Regions from separate parts of the Streptomyces sp. NPDC048424 genome, predicted to be linked through region 2. Evidence: riboswitches for the same ligand, from Rfam matches in the RefSeq annotation. Region 2 holds a riboswitch; each other region holds the start of a gene.

Region 1 (4,808 bases), on a different contig from region 2:
AAGGGGGAAGCGGACCTCATCCACGAGTTCGCCTTCCCGCTCCCCATCTACGCCATCTGCGAGATGCTCGGCGTACCGCGCGAGGACCAGGACGACTTCCGCGACTGGGCCGGGATGATGATCCGCCACGGCGGCGGCCCGCGCGGCGGCGTCGCCCGCTCGGTGAAGCAGATGCGGACCTATCTCGGTGAACTCATCCATCGCAAAAGGGATGATCTGGGCAATGACCTCATCTCGGATCTGATCCGGGCGAGCGACCACGGGGACCACCTCAGTGAGGCCGAGGCCACCGCCATGGCCTTCATCCTGCTCTTCGCGGGCTTCGAGACGACCGTGAACCTCATCGGCAACGGGGTCCACTCCCTCTTCATGAACCCCGGCGAGCGCGAGCGCCTCCAGCGCTCCCTCGCCGCCGGCGAGACCGGTCTGCTGGCCACCGGGGTCGAGGAACTCCTGCGCTACGACGGCCCCGTGGAGCTGGCGACGTGGCGGTTCGCCACCGAGCCGCTGACCCTCGGCGGGCAGCGGATCGAGGCCGGGGACCCGGTCCTGGTCGTCCTCGCGGCCGCCGACCGCGACCCCGAGCGGTTCGCGGAACCGGATACCCTCGACCTCTCCCGCACCGACAACCAGCACCTCGGGTACGGGCACGGCATCCACTACTGCCTGGGCGCCCCGCTCGCGCGACTCGAAGGACAGACCGCGCTCGCGACCCTGCTGACGCGCCTGCCGGATCTGGAACTGGCCGTTCCACCCCAAGACCTGCGCTGGCGCGGGGGGTTGATCATGCGAGGGCTACGTACTCTTCCCGTCAGGTTCACGGCTCAAAACACTTGCGCGGCTTCTGATGAAAAGTCAGATCCCGCTTGAACTTGTGACAATCGTTCGAAGGCCGCTAGGTTCTGCCGTTACCCCGCTGTTATGCGAAAGGTGCACCCTCATGCGTTCCGGGAACGGCCGCCACAGACGCCCCCGCCAGGTCCCCGCGCTGGTAGTCACAGCCGGAGTCACTGGCTCCGCGCTGGCACTGCCGCTGCTAGCCGCCACCAATGCCACCGCTGCCGACACCGCGACCTGGGACAAGGTCGCCGAGTGCGAGAGCGGCGGCTCCTGGAGTGCCAACTTCGGCAGCGGTGCGTACGGCGGGCTGCAGTTCACCCAGGAGGAGTGGCAGAGCGCCGGCGGACTCGACTTCGCCGAGCGCGCCGACCTCGCGAGCCGGTCCCAGCAGATCGCCGTGGCCGAGCGGGTGCTGGCCTCGCAGGGGCCGCAGGCGTGGCCGCTGTGCGCCACCTCGGCCGGCCTGGAGCAGCAGAGCCCCGCCGCCAAGGTGGATCCCGGCCTGCCCGGCACCTCCGGCCCGATCGCCCCCTCGCCCTCCCGCCCGGACGACGCGGTGCCGTCCACCACCGGCGGCGAGCCGGCCAAGGACTTCGGCGCCCCGACCCACGCGGCCCCCAGCCCGACCGGCAGCCCCTTCCTGATCCCCGACGCGCCGTCCGTCGGACTCCCCGTCATGCCGGCGCCGGACGTCCCGACGACGCCTCCCGTCGACCCGTCGCAGCCGACGCTCCCGGGCACCCCGGGCACCACGCCGCTGCCCCCCGTCGACCCGACGGCTCCTACCCTCCCGGTGGACCCCTCGTCGCCCACGACCCCGCCCACCACCCCGGGTGCGACCCCGACGGACCCGGCCGCCCCGACCGCCCCCGCGACCCCGGGCGCCACTCCGGAAGGCGCTCCGGCCGAGGGCAGCGGCAAGCACCGCGGTGCGCCCGCGACCGAGGCGCCCGTCCCGTCTGACGCCGCGTCGACCCCCACGTACACCGTCCAGGAGGGCGACAGCCTGGCGACCATCGCGGTTGCCAAGGGAGTCAAGGGCGGGTGGAACGGCCTCTACGAGGCCAACGAGCAGGTCATCGGCGAGGACGCCAACCTGATCAAGCCCGGACAGAACCTGGATCTAACCCTGCAATAAGGACACTTCGGGCGCCCGGAAAGAACTGATTGTCGGTTATCTGTAAGTGAGACATGTGTCTCTTCAGGTCAACTGGCGTGTCCCGCCCCGGAGCTTCCGCAAACCCCGCCCTCACCTGCGCAAACACCCCTGCGGAGAACGCAAGTAGGGACCCCCTCTCCCCGATGTTCCTCGTTGAACATCGGGGAGAGACCTGTCTACCTTCTGATTCGCCCGCCACCGCGGGCTCCTTCGACCGCATCGCCGAATCCTGCCGGCGGACGGGGGGAACAGTCGTCGCGTCAAGCGCCGAAGGCAGGAGCGGGGGAACCAAGGTAGGCGCCGGGAGCGGCCGTTGAGAGACGGTCACGCCACCGGCTAGGGGTTAAGACGTGCGCTAGGTCGCACGGCCGGGCAACTCACTCGCCCGAACCCGACAGCTCACCTCGTAGGCGTCGGTGAGGAGAAACTCCATGCTGCTTTCCGGCAAGGGCAAGCACCGTCGCGCCTCCAAGGCCGTCCGCATCGTCACGCTCGCCGGTGTCGCCGGTGTGGCCGTCGCCGCCCCCCTGATGGCCGCGGGCACCGCCAGCGCCGCCACCGCGTCCGAGTGGGACAAGGTCGCGCAGTGCGAGTCCGGCGGCAACTGGTCCATCAACACGGGCAACGGCTACTACGGCGGACTGCAGTTCTCGTCCTCGACGTGGGCCGCGTACGGCGGCAAGTCGTACGCCGCGCAGGCCAACCAGGCCTCGAAGTCCCAGCAGATAGCCGTCGCCGAGAAGGTCCTCAAGGGCCAGGGCAAGGGCGCCTGGCCGAGCTGCGGCAAGGGTCTGTCGAACTCCTCCTACGCCGGCGGCGGCACGGAGACCTCGACGCAGAACAAGCCGAAGGCCGACTCGAAGAAGACCGAGACGAAGGCCGCCCCGAAGGCCACGCCGAAGAAGGAGACCAAGCGCTCCGAGGCCCCGACCACCCGCTCCGAGCGCCCGGCGGCCCCCGAGGCCCCGAAGACCGGCAACGGCTCGTACGAGGTCAAGGCCGGCGACACCCTGGGCACCATCGCCGAGGCCAACGGCGTCAAGGGCGGCTGGGAGAAGCTCTTCGAGCTGAACAAGGACATCGTCTCGGACGCCGACCTGATCTTCCCGGGTCAGAAGCTGAAGCTCAGCTGAACACTGCGGCAATAGCCGCAGGAGCGTACGCAACGCACAGCATTCCCCCCGCCCGGCGCGCCTGTCCCCACGCGCCGGGCGGCGGTGTGCGTACCGCATGACGGGCCACGATCCAGAGACCTATGTCCCGGAAGAGGGGTATTCGGTCCCTTTTTCGTCCCAGGGGTCGGGCGGTCGGCCGGTCGAGTGCCCCGGGCCGGTTAGGCTCTAAGCGGCAAGGCCGTCCCACGGCCTGACATGCCACCGCACACCCAGCGTCACATCCCAGAAGGAGATGCTCGTGCCGTCCATCGACGTCGTCGTAGCCCGGGAAATCCTGGACTCCCGAGGCAACCCCACGGTCGAGGTCGAGGTGGGCCTCGACGATGGCAGCACCGGCCGTGCTGCAGTTCCGTCCGGCGCCTCCACCGGTGCATTCGAGGCCATCGAGCTCCGTGACGGTGACCCCAACCGTTACTTCGGCAAGGGTGTCGAGAAGGCCGTCCTCGCCGTCATCGAGCAGATCGGCCCGGAGCTCGTCGGCTACGACGCCACCGAGCAGCGCCTGATCGACCAGGCCATGTTCGACCTGGATGCCACCGACAACAAGGGCTCCCTCGGCGCCAACGCCATCCTCGGCGTCTCCCTCGCCGTCGCGCACGCCGCGTCCGAGGCCTCGGACCTGCCGCTCTTCCGTTACCTCGGCGGTCCGAACGCGCACCTGCTGCCCGTTCCGATGATGAACATCCTCAACGGTGGGTCGCACGCCGACTCCAACGTGGACATCCAGGAGTTCATGATCGCCCCGATCGGCGCGGAGTCCTTCTCCGAGGCGCTGCGTTGGGGTGCCGAGGTCTACCACACCCTCAAGAAGGTCCTGCACACCAAGGGCCTCTCCACCGGCCTGGGCGACGAGGGCGGCTTCGCGCCGAACCTGGAGTCCAACCGCGCCGCGCTCGACCTCATCGTCGAGGCCATCAAGCAGGCCGGCTACACCCCGGGCAAGGACATCGCGCTCGCGCTCGACGTCGCCGCGTCCGAGTTCTACAAGGACGGCAAGTACGAGTTCGAGGGCCAGTCCCGCTCGGCCGCCGAGATGACCGAGTACTACGAGGAGCTCGTCTCCGCGTACCCGCTGGTCTCCATCGAGGACCCGCTGTACGAGGACGACTGGGCCGGCTGGAAGGTCATCACCGACAAGCTGGGCTCCAAGGTCCAGATCGTCGGCGACGACCTCTTCGTCACCAACCCGGAGCGCCTGGCCCGCGGCATCGAGGAGGGCTCCGCGAACGCCCTGCTCGTGAAGGTGAACCAGATCGGTTCGCTGACCGAGACCCTGGACGCCGTCGAGATGGCCCAGCGCAACGGCTTCAAGTGCATGATGTCCCACCGCTCCGGCGAGACCGAGGACGTCACCATCGCCGACCTCGCCGTCGCCGTGAACTGCGGTCAGATCAAGACCGGCGCCCCGGCCCGCTCGGACCGCGTCGCCAAGTACAACCAGCTGCTGCGCATCGAGGAGATCCTCGACGACGCCGCGGTGTACGCGGGCCGCAGCGCCTTCCCGCGCTTCAAGGGCTAATCACCCCCCTGAGGGGCTGGCCTCCGTACGTCCCCGCACTCGGTCCCGTACCGTGTGCGGGGACGTATTTGCGTAGTGCGTACTCAGGGGAGGCGGACCAATGGCCGGGAACCGG
Region 2 (4,808 bases):
CGACGCGGACCATTGTGGCCCGAGGCACCGACAACGCCGACTCCGACCCCGGGGGAGTGACCCGGGAACTTATCCGGCGGCCGACGCGCTTGCATACAGTGGCAGGTCTGACAGAAATCTCTGCATCGCGATCGAAGGGACCACATGCCCATGGGTCACACGGCCACAGCCCAGGCCGGCTCCGGCGGCCTGACAGCGACCGAGCACCGGCTGGCCAACGGCCTGCGCGTGGTGCTCTCCGAGGACCACCTGACCCCGGTCGCCGCGGTCTGCCTCTGGTACGACGTCGGTTCGCGCCACGAAGTCAAGGGGCGTACCGGCCTTGCTCACCTCTTCGAGCACCTGATGTTCCAGGGTTCGGCGAGCGTCCCGGGCAACGGCCACTTCGAGCTGGTCCAGGGAGCCGGCGGCTCCCTCAACGGCACCACCAGTTTCGAGCGCACCAACTACTTCGAGACGATGCCGACCCACCAGCTGGAGCTCGCGCTCTGGCTGGAAGCGGACCGGATGGGGTCCCTGCTGGCCGCCCTGGACGACGAGTCCATGGAGAACCAGCGCGACGTCGTCAAGAACGAGCGCCGCCAGCGGTACGACAACGTCCCGTACGGCACGGCCTTCGAGAAGCTGACGGCCCTGGCGTACCCCGAGGGCCACCCGTACCACCACACCCCGATCGGCTCCATGGCCGACCTGGACGCCGCCTCCCTGGAGGACGCGCGCACCTTCTTCCGTACGTACTACGCGCCCAACAACGCGGTGCTCTCGGTCGTCGGTGACATCGACCCCGAGCAGACGCTCGCCTGGGTCGAGAAGTACTTCGGCACCATCCCCGCGCACGACGGCAAGCAGCCGCCCCGCGACGGCTCGCTGCCCGACGTCATCGGGGAGCAGCTGCGCGAGGAGATCGTCGAGGAGGTCCCGGCGCGGGCGCTGATGGCCGCCTACCGGCTGCCGCACGACGGCACCCGCGAGTGCGACGCCGCCGACGTGGCGCTGACGATCCTGGGCGGCGGGGAGTCCTCGCTGCTGCACAACCGGCTGGTACGCCGTGACCAGACGGCCGTCGCGGCCGGCTTCGGCATGCTGCGGCTGGCCGGTGCGCCCTCGCTGGGCTGGCTGGACGTCAAGACCTCCAGCGGCGTGGAGATCCCCGCCATCGAGGCGGCCGTGGACGAGGAGCTCGCGCGGTTCGCCGCCGAGGGCCCGACGGCCGAGGAGATGGAGCGGGCCCAGGCGCAGCTGGAGCGCGAGTGGCTGGACCGGCTGAGCACGGTGGCCGGCCGCGCCGACGAACTGTGCCGCTTCGCGGTGCTCTTCGGCGACCCGCAGCTGGCGCTGACCGCCGTCCAGCGCGTCCTCGACATCACCGCCGAGGAGGTGCAGGCCGTGGCCGCGGCCCGACTGCGCCCGGACAACCGCGCGGTGCTCGTCTACGAGCCGATCGCGGCAGACGACGACGAGAACGACGAGTCCGACGAGAACGAGGGGGCGGAGCAGTGAGCGACACCGCAGCCGTCACGATGACCTTCCACCCGCGCCCGCAGGCCGGCGAGCCGCAGCCGTGGGCCTTCCCGGCCCCCGACCGCGGGGAGCTGTCCAACGGGCTGACCCTGCTGCGCTGCCACCGGCCGGGCCAGCAGGTGATCGCGGTCGAGGTCAATCTCGCCGCCCCGCTCGACGCGGAGCCCGCGGGCCTGGACGGCGTGGCGACCATCATGGCGCGGGCGCTCTCCGAGGGCACCGACAAGCACTCCGCCGAGGAGTTCGCGGCCGAGCTGGAGCGCTGCGGCGCCACCCTCGACGCGCACGCCGACCACCCGGGCATCCGGGTCTCCCTGGAGGTCCCGGCCTCCCGGCTGGCCAAGGCGCTGGGCCTGCTCGCCGAGGCGCTGCGCGCCCCCGCCTTCGCCGACGCCGAGGTGGACCGCCTGGTCCGCAACCGGCTCGACGAGATCCCGCACGAGCTGGCCAACCCCCAGCGCCGTGCCGCCAAGCAGCTCTCCAAGGAGCTGTTCCCGGCGTCCCTGCGGATGTCCCGGCCGCGCCAGGGCACCGAGGAGACCGTCGCCCGGATCGACTCCGCCGCCGTACGCGCCTTCTACGAGGCCCACGTACGCCCCGCCACGGCCACCGCGGTGGTCGTCGGCGACCTGACCGGCATCGACCTGGACGCCGTGCTGGCGGACACCCTGGGCGCGTGGACGGGCAACACCGCCGCGGCCCTTCCGGTGCCGCCGGTGACCGCCGACGACACCGGCCGCGTGGTCATCGTGGACCGGCCCGGAGCGGTCCAGACGCAGCTGCTGATCGGCCGGATCGGGCCGGACCGCCACGACCAGGTCTGGGCGGCCCAGGTGCTGGGCACGTACTGCCTGGGCGGCACCCTCACCTCCCGCCTGGACAAGGTGCTGCGCGAGGAGAAGGGGTACACCTACGGCGTGCGCGCCTTCGGCCAGGTGCTGCGCTCCACCGCGGACGGCAAGGGCGCCTCGATGCTGGCCATCAGCGGCTCGGTGGACACCTCGAACACGGGTCCGGCGCTGGAGGACCTCTGGAAGGTGCTGCGCACCCTCGCGGAGGGCGGTCTGACCGACGCCGAACGCGATGTGGCCGTACAGAACTTGGTGGGCGTGGCCCCGCTGAAGTTCGAGACGGCGGCCTCGGTCGCCGGCACCCTCGCCGACCAGGTCGAGCAGGAGCTGCCGGACGACTACCAGGCGCAGTTGTACGCGCGGCTGGCCGAAACGGGCACGGTGGAGGCGACTTCGGCGGCCGTGAAGGCCTTCCCGGCGGACCGCCTGGTCACGGTCCTGGTGGGCGACGCGGCAGTGATCGAGGAGCCGGTGCGCGCCCTCGGGATCGGGGACGTCACGGTCGTCACCAACTGACCTGTCGGTGATGGCCGGCTGACGGCCGACCGACGGATCGCGCAGGGGCTCTGGCGGGCTTATCCGCCGGAGCCCCTTTTGTCCGTTTAGCGGTGAGGTTGCTTGTATGTGGTGTGGCGTACGCAACAAAAAGGCGCGTCTGTTTGGCGATTGACTGATGATCCGCCTAGCGTCGGCCCTGCTGTCCGTCAGTTGTGCCCGCCGCATCCGCGGCACCGGACAGCGATCGCCGAGTCCCCGTCAGGCGCGAGCCTGGGGAGCCGGGGACCCACATGAGTCCCTGGGGTGAATCGGACCCCCTCGCAAGAGGAGGCCCGTAGGAGACCTTCCTGCTCCGAACCCGTCAGCTAACCCGGTAGGCGAGAAGGAAGGAAAGGATCAAACCCTTCATGGCGTTTGGCAGTCGTCCCGCTGGTACCGGTAAGCACCGTGGCTCCAGCCGTCTGAGCAAGAAGACCGCCGGTTACGCCGGTATCGCCGCGATCGCGACCACGGGTGTCGTCGGCTCCCTCGCCGCCCCGGCCTTCGCCGCGGACAACCACAGCAGCTCCGCCCCGGAGAACGGGCTGGGTGCCGTGGTCGTCGCCGAGGACCTCGCGGGTGACATCGCCGACCAGGCCGATTCCCAGCAGCGCGCCGCCGAGCACGCCGCCGCCAAGGCGCAGGCGGAGGCGGAGGCCAAGCAGAAGGCCGCCGAGTCCAAGCGCCTCGCCGAGGCCAAGGCGAAGGCCGAGCGCGACGCCGCCGAGCGTGCGGCCCGCGAGGAGGAGCGCAAGCGCCTCAACACCTTCGTCGCCCCGGTCGACGGCTCGTACGTCAGCACGCAGTACCACGCGGGCGGCGGCATGTGGTCCTCCGGCAGCCACACCGGCATCGACTTCCACGCGGCCTCCGGCACCTCGGTCCACGCGGTGGGCTTCGGCACCGTCGTCGAGGCCGGCTGGGGCGGCGCGTACGGCAACAACGTCGTCATCAAGCACAACGACGGCACCTACACCCAGTACGGGCACATGACCTCGCTGAACGTCTCCGTCGGCGAGCAGGTCACCCCGGGCCAGCAGATCGGCCTGTCGGGCTCCACCGGCAACTCCAGCGGCCCGCACCTGCACTTCGAGGCCCGCACCGGCTCGCAGTACGGCTCGGACATCGACCCGATCGCGTACCTGCGCTCGCACGGCGTCAGCCTCTGACCCCGTCCCGCACCTTTTCCGAAGGCCCCGGCTCCCCGAGCCGGGGCCTTCGTGTTGCGTCCTTGTGCAAATGTTTCGCATTTCCGGCCGCTCTCGGAAATTATCGTGTGTTGCAATAGAGTCTCAGCACGCGCATGTGCGTGCAATGAGGCTGGCAGTCGGAAATAGGCGGAGGTTCGGTCTTGCGTATTCCTGCGCACGCGGTATGCACAGCAATCCGCGACGACATCGTCTCCGGGGCGTTCGAGCCGGGCAGCCGGCTGACCGAGGAGGTGCTGGCCCGCCGGTACGGGGTCTCGCGCGTCCCGGTCCGCGAGGCGCTGCGGACCCTGGAGTCCGAGGGCTTCGTGACCACCCGGCGCCACGCGGGGGCCTGCGTGGCCGAGCCGACCGAGCAGGAGGCCTTGGACCTCCTGGAGGTGCGGATGCTCCTGGAGCCCCTGGCGGCCGCCCGGGCCGCCCGGCGGCGCACCGAGGCGCACCTCAAGGTGTTGCGCGGGCTGGTCAGGCTGGGGCAGGAGCGGGCCAGGCGGGGGCAGGGGGGGGATCTGCGGTCCCTGGGCGGCTGGTTCCACGAGACGCTCGCCCAGGCCTCCGGCAGCCCCGGGCTGATCGCGCTGCTCACGCAGATGCGGCACAAGGTGGCGTGGATGTACGTGGTGGAGGCACCGGTGCGGCCGGTGGAGTCCTGGGCGGAGCACGGGGCGATCGTGGACGCGGTGGCGCGCGG
Region 3 (4,808 bases), on a different contig from region 2:
TCGGGTCCAACGCGCAGGCGATGGCGGCCGGGCTGGCGGTGCTGTCGGTCATGGAGGACGAGGAGCTCGTCGCGCACGCCCGGGCGACGGGGGACCTGCTGCGCGGGCGGCTCGCGGCCATGGTGGACGAGTACGAGCTGCTGCACGAGGTGCGCGGGCGCGGGCTGATGATCGGCATCGAGTTCGGCCGGCCGTCCTCGTTGGGGCTGCGCAGCCGGTGGACGATGCTGCAGGCGGCCCGCAAGGGGCTCTTCGCCCAGATGGTCGTGGTGCCGCTGCTGCAGAAGCACCGGATCCTCACCCAGGTCTCCGGGGACCACCTGGAAGTCATCAAGCTCATTCCGCCGCTGGTCGTGGACGAGCGGGACGTCGACCGGTTCGTCGGCGCCTTCCGCGCGGTCATGGACGAGGCGCACGGCGGGTCCGGGCTGATGTGGGACTTCGGCAGGACGCTGGTGAAGCAGGCCGTCGCCCAGCGCTGACGGCCCGCTCCGGGCGTGCTATTCGAGCAGCCGGTCACGCAGCCGGTCGAGGGTCTCGGGCTTCAGCCCGAGGCCCTCCGCCAGGTAGGGGTCCACCCCGCCCCAGGTCTCGTCGATCGTCTCGAAGGCGGCGACCAGGTACTCGGCGCGGGCATCGAAGAGCGGCGCCAGCAGCTCCATCACCTCGGGGGAGCGGGCCTCGTCGGACGCGCTGCTGCGGCGCACCCGGTAGCGGCGGTGCGGGGCGTTCGACTCCAGGTAGTCCGCCACGATCGCCTCGCGCTCGACGCCCAGCGCGAGCAGGGTGACGGCGATCGACAGGCCGGCCCGGTCCTTGCCGGCGGCGCAGTGCATGAGGGCGGGGACGCTGTCCTCGGCGAGCGCGTGCACGACCCGTCCGTGCTCGGCGGTGCGCTGCTCGATGATCCTGCGGTACGAGTTCGTCATCCGGGCCGCGGCCTTGCCGTCGCCCAGGATCGTGCGCAGCTGGTCGAGGTCGCCCTCGCGCACCAGCCGCCAGAACTCCCGGCCGTCGGCCGGATCCGAGAGCGGAATGTTCACGTTCCGTACCCCGGGCAGTTCCACGTCCGGCCCCTCCAGCGCGTGGTCGGCGCCGTTGCGGAAGTCGAAGATGGTGTGGAGGCCGAGCGAGGCGAGGAACTCTGCATCGGTTTCGGTGGCATGTGCGAGATGTCCGCTTCGGAACAGTCGTCCCGCCTTGACCCTTCGACCATCAGAAGTCGGCAATCCGCCCACATCACGGAAATTGCGCACTCCGGTCAGCTCCGGCTCCTGTATCTGCTGGGTCACGGGGACTCCTCCGCTTCGTGGTGAGACTTCTGTCCGAATTGAGCTGTTTGGCGCCAACTTGCCATATCCGGAGGCGAGATCGGGCACGTCCCCGTGAGCCAGATCATACGGTGACCGTGAGTGCCTGATCGCGAATGCCGAATGGCCCCGTCGGAGCGGTTGTTGACGGCGGGTAATGGACGCAGGGTGACCAGGATTCCGACGATTCCTCATTCCTGTGATTCCGTCAGGAAATTCATGGCTTGTTCCCCGCCGTCGCAAGGGTTTACCTTCGCGATCGATCCGGGTGGATCGCCGAATCCTGCCGCCGCCCGGAAACCGCACCCGACTATTCGCGCGGCAGGAGCGGGGGAACCAGGTAAGCCGCTGTCCCGGAGATCTTTTCGGAGATCTTTTCGCCGGGACGGCTCGGGGTGAAGACGTACATGACCCGTACATGTACGGCCGGACATCTCCAGTCCGAACCCGACAGCTCACCTCGCAGGCGCCGGAGAGGAAATTCGCCATGCCTGCAAAGGGTAAGCACCGCCGTCCCAAGTCCCTTTCGATATCGCGCGGTTTCGCCGTCGCAGGCACCGGTGGCGCGGCCCTCGCGCTGCCGCTGATGGGCGCCGCGGGCGCCCACGCGGCCGGCGCCCCGGCCGCGGCGACCGCGGTGGCCCCCGCCGTGGCCCCGCAGGTCCCCGCCGCGCTGCAGGCCGCGCCCGTCGCCGCCGTGCAGGGCGCCCCGAGCGTCTACACGGTCGTGCCGGGCGACTACCTCTCCAAGATCGCCGCCGAGCGCCACCTCTCCGGCGGCTGGGAGCAGCTGTACGCCGACAACCGCGAGGCGGTCGGCAGCAACCCGTCGCTGATCCACCCCGGCCTGAAGCTGCACCTCGGCGGTCCGGGCGAGGCGGCTCCGGTGGACGCCGCCCCCGCCCCCGAGGCCGCCCCCGAGGCGGAGGCCGAGGCCGCTCCGGAGGCCGCCCCCGAGGCGGCGCCGAAGCCGGCGCCGAAGCCGGCCGAGAAGGCCGCCCCCGAGCAGCAGGACTCCGAGGCCGGGGCGCCCGCCGCGCAGAAGTCGGCCTCCGGCTTCGTCTCCCCGCTCGGCAGCACCGGCGTCTCCACCCAGTACAAGGTCGCGGGCAGCATGTGGTCCTCCGGCTACCACACCGGCGTGGACTTCATCGCGAGCTCCGGCACCACCGTCAAGGCCGTCGGCGCGGGCACCGTGGTCTCCGCCGGCTGGGGCGGCTCGTACGGCAACGAGGTCGTCATCCGGCACGCGGACGGCAAGTACTCCCAGTACGCCCACCTGTCCCAGCTGTCCGTCTCCTCCGGCCAGAGCGTCACCGCCGGGCAGACCCTCGGCCTCTCCGGCTCCACGGGCAACTCCACCGGCCCGCACCTCCACTTCGAGATCCGCACGGGCCCCTCGTACGGCTCCGACATCGACCCGCTGGCCTACCTCCGCTCGAAGGGCGTGAGCATCTGACGGCAGCCGCCGTCGGCGCGGGAACGCGTGTGAGGCCGGGACCCGAGGGGGGTCCCGGCCTCACGTGTACTTATTCCTTATCCCCCACGTGGTACAGATCACGGTCCGTCAACCCCTCATTACGTTGGCGTAGGTTGGTTACGGGAGTGAAGGATGGTGTCCCGTGGCAGCGACGACGACGAAACTCAAGACCATCGGCTCGTACGCGGCGATCGGGGACAGCTTCACCGAAGGCGTGGGGGACCCGGGACCCGGGGATTCGCATCTCGGCTGGGCGGACCGGCTCGCCGTACTCCTGGCCGATCAGCGCGACGAGCACGACTTCCGTTATGCGAATCTGGCGGTGCGCGGAAAGCTCCTCGACCAGATCGTGGCCGACCAGCTTCCCAGAGCCAAGGCCCTCGCGCCCGACCTGGTCAGCTTCTGCGCGGGCGGCAACGACATCATCCGGCCCGGCAGCGACCCGGACGACGTGGCGGAGCGGTTCGAGGCGGCCGTGGCCGACCTCGCCGGCGCGGTCGGCCAGGTCATGATCACGACAGGCTTCGACACCCGGGGCGTGCCGGTCCTCAAGCACCTCCGGGGCAAGGTGGCGACGTACAGCGCGCACGTGCGCGCCATTGCCGACCGCTACGACTGCCCGGTGCTCGACCTCTGGTCGCTGAAGTCCGTACAGGACCGGCGGGCGTGGGACACGGACCGGCTGCACCTCTCGCCCGAGGGGCACACGCGGGTCGCGCTGCGCGCGGCGCAGGTGCTCGGCCTGGACGTGCCGACCGACCCCGACCAGCCATGGCCTCCGCAGCAGCCGCGCGGCTCGGTGGACGTGACCCGCGACAACATCCAGTGGGCGCGCGACCACCTCGTGCCGTGGATCGGCCGGCGGCTGCGCGGGGAGTCCTCGGGGGACCACGTGGAGGCGAAGCGGCCCGACCTGCTGCCGCTGTAGCCGTACGCACCCGGACGGGGGCGGGGATGCGGCAGGGACGGGGGCGGGGACGGTGGGGGCGCGGACCCGACGGGGACGGGGGCGGTAAGCGGAATCCTTCGGGGCCGGTGTGCGTTGGGATGGTCGTAGAGAGACGACCACCCCTTACTCCATCCTCCCTGGAGGCGCTTTGACCGGCTCCCGTCCCCTGCGTCCCCGGCTGCGTGCCCTGCGGCCCGAAGCCTTCGGCGCGGACCCGTCCGGTGCCCGGCTGGAGCGCATCCGCCGCTCGCCGAACTTCGCCGACGGCGTCTTCCAGAACCCGGTCGGGGCCCGGAACAGACCCTCGGGCTCGATGGCGGAGTTCGCCAAGATCTACTTCCACCGGGAGCAGCGGGTGCGGCGCAGTCCCGCCGCGCCCATTCCCGTGTACCCGACGACCCTCGCGGAGCTGGCCAAGCCGCCGGCGAGCGGTCTGCGGCTGACCTGGATGGGCCACTCCAGCGTGCTCGCGGAGATCGACGGCCGCCGGGTGCTGTTCGACCCGGTGTGGGGCGAGCGCTGTTCCCCCTTCCCCTTCGCCGGCCCCAAGCGGCTGCACCCCGTGCCGGTCCCGCTGGCCTCGCTCGGCGACGTGGACGTCGTGGTCATCTCGCACGACCACTACGACCACCTCGACCTGCCCACCATCAAGGCCCTGGCCGGTACGGACACGGTCTTCGCCGTCCCGCTCGGTGTCGGCGCGCACCTGGAGCGCTGGGGCGTACCGGCCGACCGGCTGCGCGAGCTGGACTGGAACGAGACCACCAAGATCGCCGGGCTCTCCCTGACGGCCACCCCCGCCCGGCACTTCTGCGGCCGCGGCCTGCGCAACCAGCAGCACACCCTGTGGGCCTCCTGGGTCGTCGCGGGCGACGAGCACCGGATCTACCACAGCGGGGACACCGGCTACTTCCCCGGCTTCAAGGAGATCGGCGCCGCGCACGGGCCCTTCGACGCCACGATGATCCAGATCGGGGCGTATTCGGAGTACTGGCCCGACATCCACATGACCCCCGAGGAGGGCATGCGCGCCCACCTCGACCTCCAGGGCGGCGCCCCGCACGGCACG

What was found. A riboswitch is a leader RNA that binds a small molecule or an ion and turns the genes downstream of it on or off. The one in region 2 is predicted to bind cyclic di-AMP.
Region 1: it holds a riboswitch for cyclic di-AMP, as region 2 does, so the genes downstream of both, AB0D29_RS35835 (transglycosylase family protein) here and AB0D29_RS19190 (M23 family metallopeptidase) in region 2, are expected to answer to the same signal.
Region 3: it holds a riboswitch for cyclic di-AMP, as region 2 does, so the genes downstream of both, AB0D29_RS06220 (LysM peptidoglycan-binding domain-containing M23 family metallopeptidase) here and AB0D29_RS19190 (M23 family metallopeptidase) in region 2, are expected to answer to the same signal.

What each region holds. Positions count from the first base shown of each region.
Region 1 is NZ_JBEZKE010000045.1:18,110-22,917, reverse strand. It holds gene AB0D29_RS35845 (cytochrome P450) at 1-870, shown strand, start outside; gene AB0D29_RS35840 (transglycosylase family protein) at 941-1,978, shown strand; cyclic di-AMP (ydaO/yuaA leader) riboswitch at 2,255-2,427, shown strand; gene AB0D29_RS35835 (transglycosylase family protein) at 2,431-3,132, shown strand; gene eno (phosphopyruvate hydratase) at 3,407-4,693, shown strand; gene AB0D29_RS35825 (septum formation initiator family protein) at 4,794-4,808, shown strand, end outside.
Region 2 is NZ_JBEZKE010000012.1:111,075-115,882, reverse strand. It holds gene AB0D29_RS19200 (pitrilysin family protein) at 151-1,500, shown strand; gene AB0D29_RS19195 (pitrilysin family protein) at 1,521-2,888, shown strand; cyclic di-AMP (ydaO/yuaA leader) riboswitch at 3,106-3,265, shown strand; gene AB0D29_RS19190 (M23 family metallopeptidase) at 3,278-4,078, shown strand; gene AB0D29_RS19185 (GntR family transcriptional regulator) at 4,261-4,808, shown strand, end outside.
Region 3 is NZ_JBEZKE010000003.1:306,540-311,347, forward strand. It holds gene AB0D29_RS06210 (aspartate aminotransferase family protein) at 1-482, shown strand, start outside; gene AB0D29_RS06215 (tyrosine-protein phosphatase) at 501-1,292, opposite strand; cyclic di-AMP (ydaO/yuaA leader) riboswitch at 1,575-1,794, shown strand; gene AB0D29_RS06220 (LysM peptidoglycan-binding domain-containing M23 family metallopeptidase) at 1,798-2,769, shown strand; gene AB0D29_RS06225 (SGNH/GDSL hydrolase family protein) at 2,933-3,718, shown strand; gene AB0D29_RS06230 (MBL fold metallo-hydrolase) at 3,888-4,808, shown strand, end outside.